2 regions of the Terribacillus sp. 7520-G genome follow, and region 1 is predicted to be linked to the other one. Evidence: riboswitches for the same ligand, from Rfam matches in the RefSeq annotation. Region 1 holds a riboswitch; the other holds the start of a gene.

What was found. A riboswitch is a leader RNA that binds a small molecule or an ion and turns the genes downstream of it on or off. The one in region 1 is predicted to bind S-adenosylmethionine.
Region 2: another riboswitch for S-adenosylmethionine. It lies ahead of CHH53_RS01430 (MetQ/NlpA family ABC transporter substrate-binding protein); the one in region 1 lies ahead of metX (homoserine O-acetyltransferase MetX).

What each region holds. Positions count from the first base shown of each region.
Region 1 covers NZ_NQFP01000026.1:10,400-14,168, forward strand. The annotation lists gene CHH53_RS10080 (PLP-dependent aspartate aminotransferase family protein) at 1-1,349, opposite strand, end outside; SAM riboswitch class I at 1,422-1,530, opposite strand; gene metX (homoserine O-acetyltransferase MetX) at 1,529-2,608, opposite strand; SAM riboswitch class I at 2,675-2,787, opposite strand; gene CHH53_RS10090 (ammonium transporter) at 3,437-3,769, shown strand, end outside.
Region 2 covers NZ_NQFP01000002.1:19,665-23,433, forward strand. The annotation lists gene CHH53_RS01425 (methionine ABC transporter ATP-binding protein) at 1-732, opposite strand, end outside; gene CHH53_RS01430 (MetQ/NlpA family ABC transporter substrate-binding protein) at 745-1,554, opposite strand; SAM riboswitch class I at 1,649-1,756, opposite strand; gene CHH53_RS01440 (MerR family transcriptional regulator) at 2,234-2,560, opposite strand; gene CHH53_RS17470 (hypothetical protein) at 2,757-2,897, shown strand; gene CHH53_RS01445 (glycerophosphodiester phosphodiesterase) at 2,986-3,769, opposite strand, start outside.

The DNA.
Region 1 (3,769 bases):
CTGCCGAGCGCTTCCCGGATGACAGCTTCATCATTGATCACGATTTTCCGGGATTCCGAACGGAATCCAGTAGCCTTCTCCAATGCACGATCCAAATCATGGATAAGATCATCCACTGCTTCAATCCCGACGGACAGCCGCACCAATTCCTCTTTTACCCCCGTAGCTGCCAATCCCTCGGCATCCAGCTGCAGATGTGTCGTGGAGGCAGGGTGGATGATCAATGATTTGGCATCGCCCACATTGGCAACATGGGACCAAAGGGCGACATTATTGATCAAAGCAGCACCAGCTTCCCTGCCTCCCTTGATGCCAAAGTTGACAATGGAACCAGCACCGGATGGAAGCACTCTTTTGGCGATTTCATGGGATGGATGGCTGCTGAGCCCCGGATAAGCGACCCAATCGACTGCCGGATGCCGTTCAAGGTAATCTGCCAGCTTTTCTGCATTTTGTACATGGCGTTCCACTCGTAAATGCAATGTCTCCAAGCCTTGGATCAGCTGCCATGCATTGAACGGACTAAGGGCAGCCCCAAGATCGCGCAGCAATTGGACACGCAATTTTGTACTGAAAGCAAGCGTACCGAAGTCAAATGCATAGCGGATGCCATTGTAACTCGGATCCGGCTCGGTGAATGTCGGAAACTTCGGTGAATTCCAATCAAATCGGCCCCCATCGACGATCAATCCCCCGATGGAAGTACCATGACCGCCGATCCATTTCGTTGCACTGTGCACGACGATATCCGCACCAAGCGTTATCGGTTTGCTAAGGATAGGTGTGGCAAACGTACTGTCGACAATGAGGGGGATCCCGGCATCATGTGCCACTTCCGCGACTGCTTCCACATCCAGCACATGCAGGCTGGGATTTCCGATGATTTCTGCAAATACAGCTTTTGTTTTGTCTGTGATCGCCGCGCGGAATGCCTCCGGATCGGTCGGATCGACGAATTTGACAGTGATTCCGTAGCGAGGGAGCGTAGTCTGGAATAGGTTATACGTCCCTCCGTATAAATTCGTTGCTGCTACGATTTCATCCCCGGCGCTTGCCAGATTGAGGATGCTGTAGCTGATGGCTGCCATTCCGGATGCAACACCGACTGCTGCGACGCCATCTTCCAGCAAAGCAATTCGTTTTTCCAGAACATCGACGGTAGGGTTGCCGATTCGGGAATAGATATTTCCCGGCTCATCCAGTGCGAATAGACGCTCTGCATGATCTGTATCATGGAACAAGTAAGAAGTGGTCTGGTAAAGCGGCACCGCTCTTGAGCCTGTCGTCGGATCCGGCGCTTGCCCGCCATGCAATGCTAGTGTTTCTGCTTTATATACTTGATCTGTCATTTTGTCATTCCTCCAGTTTATATAGATGAAAAAAGCAGCTCCCGGTAAGAAGCTGCTGCTTATGCACGAAACTCCTTATCTCCCAAACTTCCGTTTGCTGGATGTAGCACCTTAAAAGCCATTTCCGCTTACAGGTTGCCGGGTTTCATCGGGCCAGTCCCTCCACCTCTCTTGATAAGTCAATATGAAATTTTCATCGGCTGCTCGAGTACCTCCCTGATATGGTGTCCCCACTTCTCGAACTCCAGCAGAAAACCATCATGCCCATAGATTGTATCCACATCCACATGCCTTCCCCTTGGAACTGCCGCAGCAAAGCGGCTTATCTCCTCTGGAGGAAATAGCAGATCTCTTGAAAATCCGAATGTCAGCACAATTGCGTCTATTCTCCGGGCGGCTGCTTGCCATCCTCCTCTTCCCCTGCCGATATCATGACTGTTCATCGCTTCCAATAAAGTCATATAGCAGTTGGCATCAAAGCGATTGACCAGCTTCTCTCCTTGATAGTTCAAATACGATTCCACCTCGTAAGCTGCATCATCCCTCCGGGAGGCAGCACGGCGGAAACGTTCATTATATTGATGGTCGGAACGGTAAGTAAGCATCCCCACCATCCGCGCAAGTCCGAGACCGGCCGCAGGTAATCTGTCCGGTGTATAGTATCCATCGTTCCAATCGGGATCGGAGGTGATGGCTGTCTTAGCCAAATGGTTATACGCAATCGCATAATCACTCACAAAGGGGGTTGCTGCGAGCGGAATCAGCACATCCATGAAATCAGGGTACATGACGCCCCATTCCAGTACTTGCATCCCTCCCAATGATCCGCCGATTACTGCCTTTAGATGAGCAATTCCCAGTTTCTCCAAGGCAAGACGCTGCACCAAAACCATGTCCCTGATCGTTATTGCCGGAAAGGCTGCCGCATACCTGCTTCCCGAATCCGGGTTTACCGACAATGCACTCGTTGTCCCATTGCACCCGCCCAATACATTGAATGTAATCACTTGGTATCGGCGGGTATCGATGTATCCGCCCGGCTGCAGCAATCCATTCCACCATCCAGTTGCTGCATCAGTTCCGATTGCAAACTGATCTCCCGTCAACGCATGACAGACAAGCACCGTTTCTCCCGAAGCGGGTCCGCTTTTTTCAAAAGCCACCTCGACGTTTGGCAGGATATTGCCTGATTCAAGCACAATATCCCCGATGAGAAGTTTGCCGGTTTGGTATGACTGTTGTAAATCCATTCTCCGCATGCTTCCTCCCCCCAACTAAAAAAGCCACCCTGAGAGGACAGGGTGGCAATATGTACCGACATGTCTCTCTCATCTCTAAAGTGCTCTGCGCACTTTCAGGAATTAGCACCTTAAAAGCATTTCTGCTTGCAGGTTGCCGGGCATCATCGGGCCAGTCCCTCCGCCTCTCTTGATAAGAGCTTGCTATTGATTTGTTAACAGGATTGTAGCATGGGGTTCTTATAGGAGTCAACTATAAATTCTGAAATTTCCATCAGGATATTCTTCCCGGAAATTTGGACGCCCCGCATCGGCAATTGCCGATGCGGGGCTTAAAATGTAACTTTTTCTATTGTTATGCGAGAATGCCTAATACATTCTCCTGCCGCGGTACTTGTTCCACATGGTAGTTTTCACTTAAACGATGCAATCCCTACCTCTATTGCATCCTTACGGCTCCTTGGCCGCTCCAGTCTGAATAAGTACTTCTGATTAAAACTATAGCAGAATGCCAGAGATCTTCAATAAAGTTACTCAAATATTGAAGACGTTAATTATTCTATCATGCTTTACAATTACTGTCAAACCACCGATGCAGATGTACTCCCCTCCCTCTTCCATTCCCGTTAATCAAAGAGGACAAATCGCCCCGCATTTCCCATCTTTCTATAGGAGACCTTATTTTGGTGACGCTTTATGACAAATAATCTGTAAACACTTACACAACTTGGTCAGAAATATTCACGTAAGATATCCTGACAAGTTTGTTACATTTTTTTGCAGGGCACTTATAATGAAAAAAGATTTAAATTTTCAAATAATAAAGAAGGCATTCAGGGGGTAGAGAAAATGGATATGGCCAATACGGTATTCATGTTCGTCGCAACCGTCCTCGTATGGTTGATGACACCGGCACTCGCACTCTTCTACGGCGGGTTGGTAAGAAGCAAGAATGTGCTGAGCACAACGATGCACAGCTTTACGACAATGGCAATCGTTTCGATCATTTGGATCATTGTCGGCTTTTCCCTGGCATTCTCACCAGGTAACGGAATTATTGGGGGATTGGATTATTTCGGGCTGAATAACGTTGGTTTCGATCCAAACGCAGACTCCGGACATACAATTCCATTCAACTTATTCATGATGTTCCAAATGACATTTGCGATTCTGACAACAGCC
Region 2 (3,769 bases), on a different contig from region 1:
TTCATCAAAGACAAATTTCCGGGTCTGCGGATGCTTCGGCTTGGTGAAGACATCGATGACGGATCCTTCTTCCACCAGCTCTCCTTGATGCATGACACCGACACGGTCACATATGCGCTGGATGACATCCAGCTCATGTGTGATCAAGAAGATGGTGATGCCAAGCTCCTTATTCACGCGGAGCAATAATTCAAGGATGGAAGACGTTGTATTCGGATCCAAAGCACTCGTCGCTTCGTCACTCAGCAGCACTTCCGGCTCTTGCGCAAGTGCTCTTGCAATGGCCACCCGCTGCTTCTGACCGCCGGATAATTGAGCTGGATAGACATTCTTCTTTTCCTCAAGGCCCACTATCTTCAAATATTTATCAACGCGCCCTTTGATTTCATCCTTCGGCACTTTACTCAGCTTCAAAGGTCTGGCAACGTTCTCGTATACCGTAGCCGTCGTCAGCAGATTGAAATGCTGGAATATCATACCGATTTTCCCTCTTGCCTTACGAAGCTGAGCCTTCTTAAGCGTCGTGAGTTCCACGCCGTCGACGAATACTTCCCCTTGAGTCGGACGTTCCAATAAATTGGCACAGCGGATCAGGGTGCTTTTCCCTGCTCCGCTGAATCCGATTATGCCATAGATTTCACCTTTATTGATTTTCAAGGAGACGTCTTTCAACGCCTCCACTTTTTTCTTGCCGGTGGTAAAGGTTTTCGATACATTCTTCAATTCAATCATATTGCTTCCCCCTTACCAGCTTGGAACGACAGATCCCTGGAATTCATCTTCCACAAACTGTTTTACTTCATCGGACTGGTAGATTTCTTGAATCTTCTTCACAATTTCATCGTCCTTGTTCGCTGATCTTACAACAAAGTAGTTGGACCATGGATTGTTTTCCGATTCCTCTGCAAAGATAGCATCATCATTGATATTCAAATCAGCTCCCATTGCAAAGTTTGTATTTATTGCCGCTGCCGCCACTTCCGGAAGCTGAGCCGGAAGCTGGGAAGCATCCAATTCGACGATTTCCAGATTCAGCGGATTTTCTACGACATCTTTAGCCGTTGCGGAGTTTTCCGCCTCCGGATCCACTTTCAATACGCCTGCCGACTCAAAGAGTTTCAACGCACGATATTCGTTGGCAGGGTCATTCGGTACAGCGATTTTGTCTCCCTCTTTCAACTCGGAAATATCCGAAATCTTATCTGTATAAATCCCCATCGGGAAAGTCAAGGTCTTGAATACTTCCTCTAATTCATATCCTTGATTCTTCACTTGATCTTCCAGGAAAGGAAGTGTCTGATAGCTGTTCGCATCCAGACTGCCATCATCCAGCGCACTGTTTGGTGTATTGTAATCATTGAATGTCTTGATTTCGACATCGATTCCTTCATCCGCTGCCAATTCTTTTACTTTTTCCATGACTTGCTCATGCGGTCCCCCGCTGACACCCACCAAAATTTTATCATTTGCCAGCGCAGCAGATTTATCATTGCCGCACGCTGCTAAAAATAACGCCAATAATCCGATAAGTCCAAAACTTAAGATTTTTTTCATGTTGCTCTCCCCTTTTTCCTTCGCTGTTATCAACTACAATAAAAAAGCGCCTCTCCGGATTAAGAGAGGCGCATGGTATACATATGCACTAATTCTCTTATCTCTCAGTACGGCTTTTCGCCGTCTGCAGGAATTAGCACCTGATCACTGATCTGGTTGCCGGGCTTCATAGGACCTGTTCCTCCGCCACTCTTGATAAGAATTTCATTATACTTTTGTTGTTGATCTGTTTGTTACTTTACCTCCCAATCCAAACGTTGTCAATATAATTTCAAAAATAATAGAAAAATTATCCCGTTTCCCTGGTAGTCCCGTCATCCGAAAAGATAATGGGATTTGTTTGGCTGTATGGTTCCGCAACGATTCATGTACGGCATCAAACGAGCGATTGATCAATTCCCAAAGAGCGACAGGATCCCGCTTCTTTTTCATGTCCATCCTGAAATCCGCTCTCCGATATGACTACTATTATCATAAATTTGATATATTTGCGGAAGAGCGAAAAGGCAAAAGAATCACCCCTGAATTCCTGCGCGAATGGTCGGTTCATCCTAAATATGCATCAGCGTCAAGGAGCGCATAAAAAATTCATCCATAGCCGGAAAAGATGAACAAGAGCCGGATGTCAGACATCCGGCTCTCCTGTGTACAAGGCCTCCCAACACATACGTACACACAGCTATTCTCTTTGTATGCCAAAGCGGGCATTGATTTGACCACGCAGCATTTGCTGGCGGCTTTCCCGTTCCGCTTCCTTCCTCTTGTCTCTCAGCATCTGCTGACGAATTTCGAAGGTTTGCACACCCTCTTCCCTTTTGTTGGCGATTTCGATCAATTGCTCTACATCCGAAAAAGAGTACTTGCGATTTCCCTTCGCTGAACGTTCCGGAAAAATGAGCTTGCGTTCCTCGTAATAACGAATCTTGCGTTCAGTCAGACCAGTCAGCTCGCTCACAATGCCGATTGTGATCACTTTCCTGTTCTTATAAGAAGGCTCATTACTCATCTGTTCACCTCATCACCATGTGCTGTTACTTAACATTATACCGCAACTTTCCATTCATCCTAGTATTATGTAAGGAAACCTAACAAACAACAAAAAAGTTCGTCAGCATCGCTTACATGTTTGATGCATGGCAATTTGGATATACGTATACTGAACGTAACAGCAAAAAGAGATACCGGAAAGGAGCGTCTTGCACGTGGCATATGATCAGGAAGCCCTTGATTTAGCCAAACAGATTGTGGAACTCGACCTGAAGCGCGATGAGTGCTGGGAAGATCTCGCAGCACTCGCTGGGGATAAAGCATTCGAATTGCTTCGACTCGTTCAGAATAGATGATACATGCAAAAGGAGACCCGTAAAATGGTGTGCCCCCCAGAAGTTACCAAAACTTTTGGGGAGGCAGTTCAAAATAGGTCTCCTTTTCTCATTTCACATAATTCGGATAATCTGTGATGATACCATCGACACCTGCTCGGATCAGCGGCTGGACTTCCCCCGGTGCCCGGACCGTCCATGGCATGATACGCATTCCGCGTGAATGGATCCTACTAACCAATGTATCGTCCAGCGTCACATTGGTGAAATGTGTATTCACATAATCTGTATAAGCAGCAAGCTTATCAAGTTTGCGATTGGTAAGATCGGCACTTCTTGACGTCAGCACGCCAAGCGGCACATATGGCAGCAGCTGGGAAAGATAAGCAACCGATCCAAAATTGAATGACTGCAGGATTACCTCTTCATGCAAGACATTGGCCAATTCATATCGCTCCAGCAATTCTGCGCAAGCTTCCTCTATTCCGTCATAGAGTTCAGGGGACTTCAGTTCAATGAGGAACTTTGTCTTCCCCTTATACCGTCTGATCACATCCTCCAGCAGCGGGATACGCTGCCCTTCATATACAGAATCATATCCTGCGCCCACATCATAATTCTGCAAGGAAGCAAAGGTAAGGTCCTTAACAAATACAGTCTCTGACGGTGCATTGGCTGCTGTACGATTGATGGATGTATCATGAATGACGACAAGCTGGCCATCCTTTGTCATTTGTACATCCAGCTCAATAAAGTCAGCGTTCATCTCCAGAGCCAAATCGAAAGCAGCAATTGTATTCTCGGGCGCGAATCCAGAAGCACCGCGATGTGCGATAACAGGCATGATACTTCGGTGAACGGACTGACTATCGAGGGATTTAGTGGTTACGGAC